Regions from separate parts of the Streptomyces sp. NPDC023527 genome, predicted to be linked through region 2. Evidence: riboswitches for the same ligand, from Rfam matches in the RefSeq annotation. Region 2 holds a riboswitch; each other region holds the start of a gene.

Region 1 (4,348 bases), on a different contig from region 2:
ACCCCCGGCACCTCCCGCGCCCGCGGCCCCTGGGGCGCCCGCTCCCCCGGCGCCCGTACCACCGCTCGTCCCTGCCGGGCCCGCCCCCGGGCAGCCCGGGCCCGCGCCCGCCCCGGCTCGGCCAGGGCCCGTCCCCATCGGAAGCGAGCCGTCCGACGTGCCGCCCTCCACCCCCGCCCGGCCGCCTTCGACACCGGTACCGACCCCGCCGCCCACGCGTCCGCCGTTCTCTCCCCGCCACTCGTACCGCAGTGCCCTCGCGACCGAGGGCAAGAAACAGGACCACGGCACCTCGCTGGTCACGTCCACCCTGCTGGTCACCGCCCCGGCCGTACTGGCCGCCGCGCTGCTGCGCCCGCGCTCCCTGGGCCGCCGGTCCCGCTGATCCCGGCCGGGCACCGCCCGGCCACCGCCCGGACCGCCGGCGGGCGCCGGGCTCGGCCTGGCGATCGTCCGCGGCATCGTCGGGGCCCACGCGGGCCGGGCGGCGGTCCGCAACGTACCGGCGGCTGCCGCTTCGAGGTCGTACTCCCGGCGGCCCGGCCGTAGGAGGTCCGTGCGGACGCGTCGGCCCCGTCAGCCCTCCGACGCGGCCGGTGCCGTGCGGGCGGCCCATCGTTGCTCGACCTTGGCGAAGCGCCAGTACGCGAGGGCCGCCGCCCAGACGGCCACGAACAGGCCGACGATGATGAAGCCCACGTTGTCGAGGTTGATACCGGCGATCCAGGCGGTGACCGCGTCGTCGAGGCCGAGCTTCTCGTGCAACACGCTCACCAGCTCGATGGTGCCGATGAGGAAGGCGACGCCGATCGAGAGCCCGGTGATGGTGAGGTTGTAGAAGACCTTGCGGACGGGGTTGGAGAACGCCCACTGGTAGGCGAAGTTCATGAAGGTGCCGTCGAGCGTGTCGAAGAGGCTCATGCCCGCGGCGAACAGCAGCGGCAGGCACAGGATCGCGTACCAGGGCAGGCCGGCGGCGGCGCCGCTGCCCGCCATCACCATCAAGGTGACTTCGGTGGCGGTGTCGAAGCCGAGACCGAAGAGGAAGCCCAGCGGGTACATCTGGCCGGGGCGGGTGATGGAGCGGGTGAAGCGGCCCAGGACGCGGTTCATGAAGCCGCGCGAGTCCAGGTGCCGCTCCAGCTCCGCCTCGTCGTAGCGCCCTTCGCGCATCGCGCGGAAGATGCGCAGGATGCCGGCGAGGGCGACGAGGTTGAGGGCGGCGATGAGGTAGAGGAAGCCGCCGGAGACCGTCGTGCCGATGATGCCGAGGGTCTGGTGGGTGGTGGACTCCTCGTCCATCAGCTTCCCCGCGACCTGGGTGCCGCCCGCGACCAGGGCCGCCATGGCGACCACGACGCTGGAGTGCCCCAGCGCGAACCAGAAGCCGACCGAGACCGGCCGCTTGCCGTCGGCCATCAGCTTGCGGGTGGTGTTGTCGATGGCGGCGATGTGGTCGGCGTCGAAGGCGTGCCGCATGCCGAGGGTGTAGGCGGTGATGCCGAGCCCGACGCCGTAGACCTTGGAGCCCACGGTGTAGTGGTCGGGCACGACGAGCAGGTAGAGGACGCCGAACGCGACGACGTGCAGGGCGGCGATGACGGCCAGCAGGCCGGCGGTCCGTACGGTGTCCTGGCGGCGCCAGCGGAAGGCCGGCGGCGCGCCGGTGGGGGTGTCGGTGGGCAGGGACATCTGAGGGTGAACGCTCCAAGCACCTCGTGGATCAATGCGTCGTCTGCCGTGGCCGGTCTCCTGGCTTACGGGTGGTCACGCGCCCGCCCCTGCCTTCCCGGCCGCCGTCGGCGGCCAGTGGCTCCGCGCGCCGTGGCGGCACGCGGAACGGGACGGGAACTCCCCGATCACAGTGGCGAGGGCCGCTCCGGAATCGGGCCACGAGGGCCTGTCACCGGTCTTCCCGAACACCACGGCCGGGCCACCATAGCGCTCTGACCGGCACTTGTGACACATAGGTGGTAGTTGCCACACATAAGCAACAGCGGCCCGTCGGGTGCCGCGCCGGGCGCGTTCCGCCGTTCCCCGCCCCTGGGCGATCGGCGGAATCTACACTGCGCCGTCCGGGCGGTGGCGTCACGCCCGCGCGGTTCACCGCTGTCCAGGTGATGGACGTGTCCGGCACGCCGGTGTACGAGTGCACTGGACGGACGACCCATCCGGCACGAGAAAGGGCTGACCGCCATGGCAGACACGGGACAACGGCCGGAGCGCGTCGGGTTCGTACGCCGCATCGGGCTGTTCCAGGCCACCGCTCTGAATATGAGTCAGATGTGCGGCATCGGACCCTTCGTCACGATCCCGTTGATGGTGGCGGCGTTCGGCGGCCCGCAGGCGGTCATCGGATTCGTCGCGGGCGCGGTCCTGGCCCTCGCGGACGGGCTGATCTGGGCCGAGCTGGGGGCGTCACTGCCGGGGGCGGGCGGCAGTTACGTCTATCTGCGGCAGGCGTTCCAGTACCGCACCGGCAAGCTGATGCCGTTCCTGTTCGTGTGGACGGCGATGCTCTTCATCCCGCTCGGGATGTCCACCGGGATCATCGGCTTCGTGCAGTACCTGGGCTATCTGTGGCCGGGCATGGGGCAGAACCAGGGGGACCTCGTCGGGCTGGCCGTCATCGCGCTGATCGTCGCGGTGTTGTGGCGGCGGGTCGAGAACATCGCGAGGATCTCGGTCGTGCTGTGGTGCGTGATGATCGCCTCCGTGGTGCTCGTCATCGTCGCCGCCTTCACCCACTTCAGCCCGGACCGGGCGTTCACCTATCCGGCGCACGCCTTCGAGCTGACGACCAATCACTTCTGGATCGGCTTCGCGGCCGGCCTGACCATCGGCATCTACGACTACCTCGGCTACAACACCGCGGCCTATCTGGGCGCCGAGATCAAGAACCCGGGGCGGACCCTGCCGCGCGCCATCGTCTACTCCATCCTCGGCATCATGGCGATCTACCTGCTCCTCCAGATCGGCACCCTCGGCGTCATCGACTGGAAGCAGATGCTCGACCCCGACTCGGCGGCCTCCTCCTCGGTCGCCTCCGCGGTCCTGGAGAAGGCATGGGGCAAGGGCGCCGCCCGGACCGTCACGGTGCTGATCCTGATCACCGCCGTCGCCTCCGTGCTCGCCGGGCTCCTGGGCGGCTCCCGGGTGCCCTACGACGCGGCGCGGGACAAGGTCTTCTTCCGCGCCTTCGGCAAGCTCCATCCGCGCCACCGCTTCCCGGTGCTGGGGCTGGCGTCGATGGGCGCCATCACCGCCGTCGGGTTCCTGATCGGCCGTCATACGGACCTGGCGACGCTCATCCAGCTGCTGACCACCGTGATGGTGATCGTGCAGGCCCTGGCGCAGGTCCTGGCCGTGACGGTGCTGCGCCGTCGCCAGCCGGGGCTGCCGCGCCCGTACCGCATGTGGCTCTATCCGCTGCCCAGCCTGGTCGCGCTGGTGGGCTGGCTGGTCATCTACGGCTACGCGGACAAGAACTCGCCCGGCCGGCACCCCATCGAATGGTCCCTCGCCTGGGTGGCGGCGGGCTGTGTGGCGTTCGTGCTCTGGGCGCGCTTCGAGAAGGTATGGCCGTTCGGGCCGCGGGAGATCACCGAGGAGTACCTGCACGCGCCGGACCAGGACATCGATCCGGACGCCGACCCCGACAGCAGGACCCCCGCGCCCGTCTGACCGCTGGTCAGGCGCCTGTCCCTGCACCAGCGGAATCCTGAATTCCGGACCGGGCACCGGTAATCGGGGAAGGCGGTGATAGAACTTGCATCCATGCCTGTGAGCCCCTCCCCCATGTCCTCCCCTTCGCGTGCGCCGGCCTCGAAACCGCGCAGACTGCTGTGGCACCGCCTGATATTCGGGCTCTGGTACCGACCCGTCGAAGTGCTCGACGAGGCCCGGGACCGGAGCGTCTGGGGCGCGGCCGCGTTCCTGTGCATGCTGTGCGGGGCGCTGGGGACGATGGGCAAGGACTCGTTCTGGGGCCAGTGGCGGGTGAGCCCCGCCCTGGCGCTGGAGGCCATGGCCATAGCCGACGGCGTCCTGCTCCTCGGCAGCCTGCTGCTGGGCGTCGTCACGCACGCCATCGCGCGCCGGCTCGGCGGCAACGGCAAGTTCGGCCCGACCGTCACGCTGTTCGTGGTGCTGTTCTGGGCGACGGACCTGCCCCGGCTGGCGCTCGACGCGTGCCTGGCGGGCGATTCCTATCCCGTACGGGCGGCGGCCTGGATCACCTCGGCGTTCGGCTACGCCTTCGCCACCCTGCTGATCCGCGGCCAGCACCATCTGCCGACGCACAAGGCGGTGGCGGCGGTGAGCATCCAGATGCTGGCGGCGGTGGCGC
Region 2 (4,348 bases):
TCGCGCAGGCCCGCGAGTTCGCCGAGGCGATCCACGCCGAATACCCCGACCAGCTGCTCGCCTACAACTGCTCGCCGTCCTTCAACTGGCGGGCGGCGCTGGACGACGACCGGATCGCGAAGTTCCAGCGCGAGCTGGGCGCGATGGGCTACCGCTTCCAGTTCATCACGCTGGCCGGTTTCCACTCGCTCAACCATGCCATGTTCGACCTCGCGCGCGGCTATGCCGAGCACGGCATGACCGCCTATGTCGACCTCCAGGAGCGGGAGTTCGCCGCCCAGGAGCACGGGTTCACCGCCGTCAGGCACCAGCGCGAGGTCGGCACCGGTTACTTCGACCTCGTCAGCACGGCCCTCAACCCCGCCGCGGAGACGCTCGCCCTGCGCGGCTCCACGGAGGAGGAGCAGTTCCACTAGGCGACCCTCGACGGGCCGGCCCGCCCCGGCCCGGCCCGTCCCCTCCGGCTCAGGAGTACGTATGACTCTCACCTTTCCGCCCGGCCGGCCCCTCGACGAGAAGGGGGCACAGGCCCTCAGCGCGGGCATCCAGCGGGTCGGAGTGGTCGGCGGCGGCCGGATGGGCGCCGGCATCGCCGAGGTCTGCGCCCGCGCCGGGCTCGACACGGTGGTCTGCGAGGCCGACGCCACCGCGGCCCGGCGGGCCCGCGAGCGGGTCGCCCGCTCGCTGGAGCGTGCCGTCGAGCGCGGCAAGACGGACGCCTCCGCCGCCGAGGACGCCCTCGCCCGGCTGCTTTTCACCGGCGACCTGGACGGCCTCGCCGACCGGCAGCTCGTCGTCGAGGCCGTCGTCGAGAACGCCGACGCCAAGGCCGAGGTCTTCGCCGCCCTCGACAAGACCGTCGAGGACCCGGAGGCCGTCCTGGCCACCAACACCTCCTCCCTGCCGGTGATGCGCCTGGGCATGGCGACCCGGCGCGCCGACCGGGTGCTGGGCCTGCACTTCTTCAACCCCGTGCCGGTGATGCCGCTGGTGGAGATCGTCACCTCGCTGCACACGAGCGCCGAAGCGGCCGCCGTCGCCGAGGACTTCGCGACGGCGGTCCTCGGCAAGACCGTGGTGCGCTCCCAGGACCGGGCCGGTTTCGTCGTCAACGCGCTGCTCATCCCCTACCTCCTGGCGGCGGTGCGGATGGCGGAATCCGGCTTCGCCTCCGCCGCCGATGTCGACGCCGGGATGGAGCTGGGCTGCGCCCATCCGATGGGGCCGCTGAAGCTGGCCGACCTGATCGGCCTGGACACCGTCGCCTCCATCGCGGAATCCCTCTACGACGAGTTCAAGGAGCCCCTCTACGCCCCGCCGCCGCTGTTGCAGCGGATGGTGGAGGCGGGGCTGCTGGGACGGAAGTCGGGCCGGGGATTCCACCTCTACGACCGGGGCTGAGGGGCCCGGGTCGCGGCCGGGGCCGAGGGGTCCGGGCCGCCGCGGGAGCGGCGCGGGGCGGCGAAGGGGGTCGCCCCGCGTCCCTCCCGCTCATGGGAACCGTGGCTCCACGGGTTCCGATGTCCACTGCCCGTATCCGAACAACCCTATGTCCGCAATCCGAACAGCCCTATCCGGGGCGCGCTTCAGCGCCTAGGGTGATCAGTGCAGCTGGTTCGCCCCTGCCCGCCAGGCAGGCGCGTCGCAAGAGGGAACCCGGTGGGAATCCGGGACTGCCCCGCAGCGGTGAGCGGGAACGACCGCCGTCATACGCACTGGACCCGGCCGGGTCCGGGAAGCGACGGCCAGTAGGTGTCTGCCTCTTTCGGCGGACGTGCCCGCGAGTCCGAAGACCTGCCACTGCCCGTGCGCGACCGTTCGCGCACGGAGATCCCGGTGACCTCGAGGGCGGGTCGGCGTTACGTATCAGGCGGGCACGCGCGGCGAGAGAGCGTCGTGGTCCGCCCGGTTCGCCGTCCCTTCGCGCCTTCGAGCCGTCCCGGAATCGTATGGGAAAAGCTCGCGAAGGAGAGTTCCTTGACCAGCAAGTCCGCAGCCGCGGCAGCACGCGCCACCGTGTACGGCTACCCCCGTCAGGGCCGGAACCGCGAACTGAAGAAGGCCATCGAGGGTTACTGGAAGGGCCGCGTCACCGCCGGCGCCCTCCGGGATACCGCCGCCGAACTCCGCCGTACGCACTGGCGGCAGCTCGCCGAGGCCGGCGTCCACGAGGTGCCGACCGGCGACTTCTCGTACTACGACCACGTCCTCGACACCACCGTGATGGTCGGCGCGATCCCCGCCCGGCACCGCGCGGCCGTCGCAGCGGACGCCCTGGACGGCTATTTCGCGATGGCCCGCGGCACGCAGGAGGTGGCGCCGCTGGAGATGACCAAGTGGTTCGACACCAACTACCACTACCTCGTCCCCGAACTCGGCCCCGACACCGTCTTCCGCGCCGACTCCGGCAAGCAGGTCGCCGAGCTGAAGGAAGCGTTCGCGCTCGGCCTCGAAGCACGCCCGGTGCTGGTCGGCCCGGTCACCTACCTCCTGCTGGCGAAGCCCGCCCCCGGCATCGCGGCCGACTTCGAGCCGCTGACCCTCCTCGACCGGCTGCTGCCGGTGTACGCGGAGGTGCTCGCCGACCTGCGGGCCGCCGGCGCGGAGTGGGTGCAGCTCGACGAACCGGCCCTCGTAGAGGACCGCACCCCGGCGGAGCTGAACGCCACCGCCCGCGCCTACCGTGAGCTGGGCGGTGCCGCCGACCGGCCGAAGCTGCTGGTCGCCTCCTACTTCGACCGGCTGGGCGAGGCCCTTCCGGTGCTCGCCAAGGCACCCGTCGACGGGCTCGCCCTCGACTTCACCGGCCCCGCCGCCGCCAACCTCGACGACCTCGCGGCCGCCGGCGGGCTGCCCGGCAAGCGGCTCCTCGCGGGCGTCGTCGACGGCCGCAACGTCTGGCTCAACGACTTCGAGAAGTCCCTGGCCACCCTCGGCACACTGCTCGGCCTCGCCGGCCGGGTGGATGTGTCCTCGTCCTGCTCCCTGCTGCACGTCCCGCTGGACGCCGCGGCCGAGCGCGACATCGACCCGCAGATCGCCCGCTGGCTCGCCTTCGCCCGCCAGAAGACCACCGAGATCGTCACCCTGGCCCGGGGGCTGGCCCAGGGCACCGACACCATCGCGGCCGAGCTCGCCGCCAACCGCGCCGACCTCGCCTCCCGCGCGGGTTCGGCCCTCACCCGCGACCCGGCGGTACGGGCCCGCGCCGCCGCCGTCACCGACGCCGACGCCCGCCGCTCGCACCCGTACCCCGAGCGGGCCACCGCCCAGCGCGCACATCTGCGGCTGCCGCTGCTGCCGACGACCACCATCGGCTCGTTCCCGCAGACGGCCGAACTGCGCACCGCCCGCGCCGACCTGCGCGCCGGCCGCATCACCGGCGCGGCGTACGAGGAGCGCATCGAGGCCGAGATCCGTGAGGTCCTCGCCTTCCAGGAGAAGGCGGGCATCGACGTCCTGGTGCACGGCGAGCCCGAGCGCAACGACATGGTCCAGTACTTCGCCGAGCGGCTCACCGGCTATCTCGCCACCCGGCACGGCTGGGTCCAGTCCTACGGGACCCGCTACGTCCGCCCGCCGATCCTGGCCGGTGACATCTCCCGTCCCGACCCGATGACGGTCCGCTGGACGTCGTACGCGCAGTCGGTCACCGACCGCCCGGTCAAGGGCATGCTGACCGGTCCGGTCACCATGCTCGCCTGGTCCTTCGTCCGGGACGACCAGCCGCTCGGCGAGACCGCCCGCCAGGTGGCGCTCGCCCTGCGCGACGAGGTCGACGACCTGGAGGCCGCGGGCAGTTCCGTGATCCAGGTGGACGAGCCCGCCCTGCGCGAGACCCTCCCGCTGCGCGCCGCCGGGCACGCCGCGTACCTCGCCTGGGCCACCGAGGCGTTCCGCCTGACCACCGGCGGCGTCCGCCCGGAGACCCAGATCCACACGCACATGTGCTACGCGGAGTTCGGTGACATCCTCCGGGCCATCGACGACCTCGACGCCGACGTGATCAGCCTGGAGGCCGCCCGCTCGCACATGCGGGTCGCCGACGAACTGGCCGGCGCCGGCTACCCCCGCGAGGTCGGCCCCGGTGTCTACGACATCCACTCCCCGCGCGTCCCGAGCGCGGCGGAGGCGGCGGCCCTGCTGCGCAAGGGCCTCGGCGCCATCCCCGCCGAACGGCTCTGGGTCAACCCGGACTGCGGCCTGAAGACCCGCGGCTGGCCGGAGGTCAGGGCCTCCCTGGAGAACCTGGTCACGGCGGCCCGCGAGGTCCGGGGCAGCCTGCCCGGAGGCGCTTCCTGACACAGCCGTGGCCGGGGCGGACGCCGATGCGCGCCCGCCCCGGCCA
Region 3 (4,348 bases), on a different contig from region 2:
TCGCAGCGCCTCCGCCAGCCCGCGCTCCCGCAGCCACGCGAGCGCCCGTACGGTCCCGCGCGTGCCCGGCACGATGACCAGGTCGGCGTCGGCGAGCTCCTCGGGGCGGTCCACGAAGCGGACGATGACGCCCGGTTCGGACGCCAGCGCGTCGACGTCCGTGAAGTTCGACATCAACGGAACCGCGCACACCGCGACCCGCAGCACGTCCGCACCGTGCGGCGGGGCCACCACCGACTCTCGGACCGCGCCGCGCATCGACACGCGCAGTCCGTCCTCCTCGTCGATGCCGAGCCCGTGCGCGTATGGCAGCACACCGACCGTCGGGCGGCCGGTCAGGTCGCGCAGCATGTCCAGGCCGGGCTCCAGAAGCGTCACGTCACCGCGGAACTTGTTGACGATGTAGCCCGCTATCAGCTCCTGGTCCTCCCGGGACAGCAGGGCCGTCGTACCGAAGAAGGACGCGAAGACCCCGCCCCGGTCGATGTCACCGACCACGACGACCGGCAGCCGCGCGGCGCGCGCGATACCCATGTTGACGATGTCCGTGCGCCGCAGGTTGATCTCCGCCGGGCTGCCCGCGCCCTCGCAGATCACCGCGTCATGGGTGCGGCGCAGCTCCTCCAGGCACTCCGTCACCGTCCCGAACAGCTGCTCCTGGCGCCCGGAGTGGTAACCGCGGGCGCTGAGCTCACCCACCGGCTTGCCCATCAGCACCACCTGGCTGCTGCGGTCACCGCCAGGCTTGAGCAGGACGGGGTTCATCAGCGCCGACGGCTCGACGCGCGCGGCCGCCGCCTGCATGGCCTGCGCGCGGCCTATCTCCGCGCCCTCGCGGGTCACGAAGGAGTTCAGCGACATGTTCTGCGCCTTGAACGGCGCGACCTTGACGCCCTTGCGGACCAGCCACCGGCAGATCCCGGCCGTCACCACGCTCTTGCCCGCGTCCGAGGTGGTCCCGGCCACCAGCAGGCCCCCGCCCAACGGGCCCGCGGGCCCGCTCCTGTCCGCTGTCACCGGTTCCCCCTTCGCTTCGCGTTCCGCGCCACGGTCCTGCTGCAAAGGCTGCCCAGCGCGCGGCCCGCCACCGCGGTGCCCAGCGCCAGCAGCGACACGCGCCGCGAGAGCCGCACCGCGCGTTCGATGTCCGCCACCTCCACGGGGCGGTTCTCACCGCCCAGGACGGGCCGGTGTTCGACCCGGCCCGCGTAGGCGAGGGTGCCGCCCAAACGCACCCCCAGCGCACCGGCGAACGCGGCCTCCACCGGGCCGGCGTTGGGGCTCGGATGCCGGGAGGCGTCGCGGCGGGCCACCCGCCAGGCACCGCGCGGGTCGGGGCCGGCGAGGACGGTGAGGGCGGCGGTGAGACGGGCGCCGGGCCAGCCGGCGACGTCGTCGAGACGGGCCGAGGCCCAGCCGAACCGCCGGTGACGCGGCGACTTGTGGCCGACCATCGCGTCCAGGGTGTTGACGGCGCGGAAGCCGACCAGGCCCGGTACGCCCGCCAGCCCACCCCAGACGAGGGCGCCGACGACGGCGTCGGAGGTGTTCTCGGCGACGGACTCCACGACCGCGCGCGCGATCTGCTGCCCGTCCAGCGCCTGCGGGTCGCGCCCGCACAGGTGCGGCAGCCGCTCCCGGGCGACGTCCAGGTCACCGACGCCGAGCGCGCCGCCGATGGCGCGCGCCTCGCGGCCCAGGGACGTACCGCCCAGCACGGCCCAGGTGGCGGCGGCGGTCAGCGCGATGTCCGCGGCGGGGGAGCGGCGCAGGGTACGGGCCAGGAGCGCGGCACCGGCCGTGGCGCCGCCCGCGCACAGCGCGGCGTGCAGGGCGCCCCGGCCGCGGTGGTCGCGCCACAGCCGCCGCTCGACGGCGTACGCGGCCCGGCCGAAGGCCGCCACGGGGTGGCCCCGACGGGGATCGCCCAGGGCGAGGTCGGCGAGGAAGCCGAGCGCGGCACCGTACGCGAAACCGAGGTGCCCGAGGTGATCGGCGCGCGTCGCGGGCGCCGGACGCGGGAGACGCATGGGGCGCATGGGTCAGACCGCCGTCATGCCTTGGCGGGACCGGGGTTCGCTGGGCAGGGGTGGTCGGCGGCCGGGCATGGCGATGTGTCCTCACTCAGGGTCCGCGCCCTGGCTCGACGTGACCGGCGACCAGAGTCTCCTGGCTCCCGGATCGGCGTCGCCCCGGCCTTCCCGTCCGCTCGCGCGGACCGTGGCCCTGGGTGGGGGACGCTCCCCGGTGACAGTGGCGGGACCGCGCCGGACTCGCACCGGCTTCCTCTGCTGTCGCCGTTTGGCCCCGGAAGTCCACCATGGGCCGTGAACGGCCGTCAACTCACGTCTGAGCTGGGGTTCGAGTCCACGGGGCCGGGATGTGAAAAACGCCGGACGGGCTGAAATTCAGCCCGTCCGGCATTCGAGGACATTAGTGACGGTCGCTAGGCGACGATCAGATAGATGCCGTACCCCACGGCTGCCGCGCACAGTGCGAAGCACGCGTACGCGCCCGCGCGGGCCACCGCGGTCGGCCGCGTTCCCGCCGCGGAGGCGGACGACGTCCCGACGATGCCCATCGTGAAGATGCCGACGAGGCCGACCGTCACCACGAGACTGACACCGAAGACCTGGCCGAGTGCTGCCCAGTCGATGTGCATGGTGTGTGTTCCCTCAGCTCGTCGCGGCGGCGGGGGCGCGCCCCGCCTCGTGGGTCAGGGAGGTCGCCGGGACGGCGGCCGTCAGGGGGCCGGCCGGCGGCGGGGCGACGGCCTGGAGCGCGGTGGTGACCACACCGGCCGGCTCGGCGGCCTCGGCGACCGGCTCGTTGATGCTGTCGGGGGTGACCGGCTTGCGGCGGGACGCCATCCAGATGGCGCCGGAGACGGCCAGGCCCAGGACGGCGACCGTGGCGACGCCCCAGTCGCCCTGGTCGGCCAGCAGCGCCGCGCCACCGGCGACCAGGCCCGCGGCGGGCAGGGTCAGACCCCAGGCGAGGACCATCCGGCCAGCGGTCGACCAGCGGACCACGCCGCCCTTGCGGCCGAGGCCGGCGCCCATGATCGAGCCGGAGCAGACCTGGGTGGTGGAGAGCGCGAAGCCGATGTGCGAGGAGGCGAGGATCACGGTCGCGGCGCCGGTCTGGGCGGCGAAGCCCTGCGCCGGCTTGATGTCCGTGAGGCCCTTGCCGAGCGTCTGGATGATGCGCCAGCCGCCCAGGTACGTACCGAGCGCGATGGCCAGGCCCGCGGAGACGATGACCCACATCGGCGGGTCGGCGTGCGGGGCGACGGCGCCGCCGGCGACCAGCGCGAGGGTGATGACACCCATCGTCTTCTGCGCGTCGTTGGTGCCGTGGGCCAGGGAGACCAGGGCGGCCGAGGCGATCTGCCCGGCGCGGTAGCCCTTGGCGGTCTCCTTCTCGTCGCGGTTCCTGGCCAGGCGGTAGGTGAGCCGGGTCGCCAGGGTGGCGGCCAGACCGGCCACGATCGGCGCGGCGACGGCCGGGATGAGGACCTTCATGACGACCTTGTCGGCGTTGACCGCGTCGAAGCCGACGGACACGATGGTCGCGCCGATCAGGCCGCCGAAAAGGGCGTGCGACGAACTGGAGGGCAGACCGGCCAGCCACGTCAGAAGATTCCAGACAATCGCGCCGATCAGCCCGGCGAAGATCACTTCGGGCCTGATTCCGGCGCTCTCGTCGATGATGCCGCCGGAGATGGTCTTGGCGACCTCCACGGACAGGAACGCCCCGACAAGGTTGAGGGCCGCCGACATGGCCACCGCGACCTTGGGCTTGAGAGCCCCGGTGGAGATGGTGGTGGCCATGGCGTTGGCCGTGTCGTGGAAGCCGTTCGTAAAGTCGAACACCAAGGCCGTGACGATCACGATCCCGATGAGAAGCGTGATGTGTTCCATTCACCCAGGCAATCAGCTCGATGGTCAGTACAGCGGCGACCGTAAAGACCCTTGGTGAACGGAAGGTGAACTGGAACGGGCGGAGCGGTGGCGTCAACCGGAGGGGTGCAGCGTTGGAAGATCACGAAGGCGTTCGACGGGCCTGGGCGGACGTCGTGGCCACGGCCCGCCGCACCACGGCCGAGGGGCTCGTGGTGGGCACCTCGGGCAACGTTTCGGCCAGGGTCGGGAATGTCGTGCTCGTCACCCCGAGCGGAATCCCGTACGACAGCCTCGGCCCCGACGACGCGGTCGCCGTCGACCTCGACGGCCGACAGGTCCTCGGCGAGCTGGCCCCCACCAGCGAGCTGCCCATGCACCTCGCGCTCTACCGCGCCACCGACGCGACGGCCGTCGTCCACACCCACGCCGTCCACGCCACGGCC

What was found. Region 2 has a riboswitch for cobalamin ahead of metE (5-methyltetrahydropteroyltriglutamate--homocysteine S-methyltransferase). Riboswitches for the same ligand answer to the same signal wherever they lie in the genome.
Region 1: linked by a shared signal. The riboswitch ahead of nicT (Nickel transporter NicT) and the one ahead of metE (5-methyltetrahydropteroyltriglutamate--homocysteine S-methyltransferase) in region 2 are both predicted to bind cobalamin.
Region 3: linked by a shared signal. The riboswitch ahead of ACZ303_RS01590 (cobalamin biosynthesis protein) and the one ahead of metE (5-methyltetrahydropteroyltriglutamate--homocysteine S-methyltransferase) in region 2 are both predicted to bind cobalamin.

What each region holds. Positions count from the first base shown of each region.
Region 1 covers NZ_JBVHJJ010000010.1:140,478-144,825, reverse strand. The annotation lists gene ACZ303_RS20885 (hypothetical protein) at 158-385, shown strand; partial or broken gene ACZ303_RS20880 (two-component sensor histidine kinase) at 419-549, shown strand; gene nicT (Nickel transporter NicT) at 577-1,692, opposite strand; cobalamin riboswitch at 1,726-1,942, opposite strand; gene ACZ303_RS20870 (APC family permease) at 2,197-3,684, shown strand; gene ACZ303_RS20865 (YIP1 family protein) at 3,799-4,348, shown strand, end outside.
Region 2 covers NZ_JBVHJJ010000013.1:164,923-169,270, forward strand. The annotation lists gene aceA (isocitrate lyase) at 1-416, shown strand, start outside; gene ACZ303_RS24975 (3-hydroxybutyryl-CoA dehydrogenase) at 478-1,401, shown strand; cobalamin riboswitch at 1,595-1,816, shown strand; gene metE (5-methyltetrahydropteroyltriglutamate--homocysteine S-methyltransferase) at 1,978-4,302, shown strand.
Region 3 covers NZ_JBVHJJ010000001.1:355,308-359,655, forward strand. The annotation lists gene ACZ303_RS01585 (cobyric acid synthase) at 1-984, opposite strand, end outside; gene ACZ303_RS01590 (cobalamin biosynthesis protein) at 1,014-2,030, opposite strand; cobalamin riboswitch at 2,164-2,288, opposite strand; gene ACZ303_RS01595 (hypothetical protein) at 2,447-2,662, opposite strand; gene ACZ303_RS01600 (inorganic phosphate transporter) at 2,676-3,923, opposite strand; gene ACZ303_RS01605 (class II aldolase/adducin family protein) at 3,944-4,348, shown strand, end outside.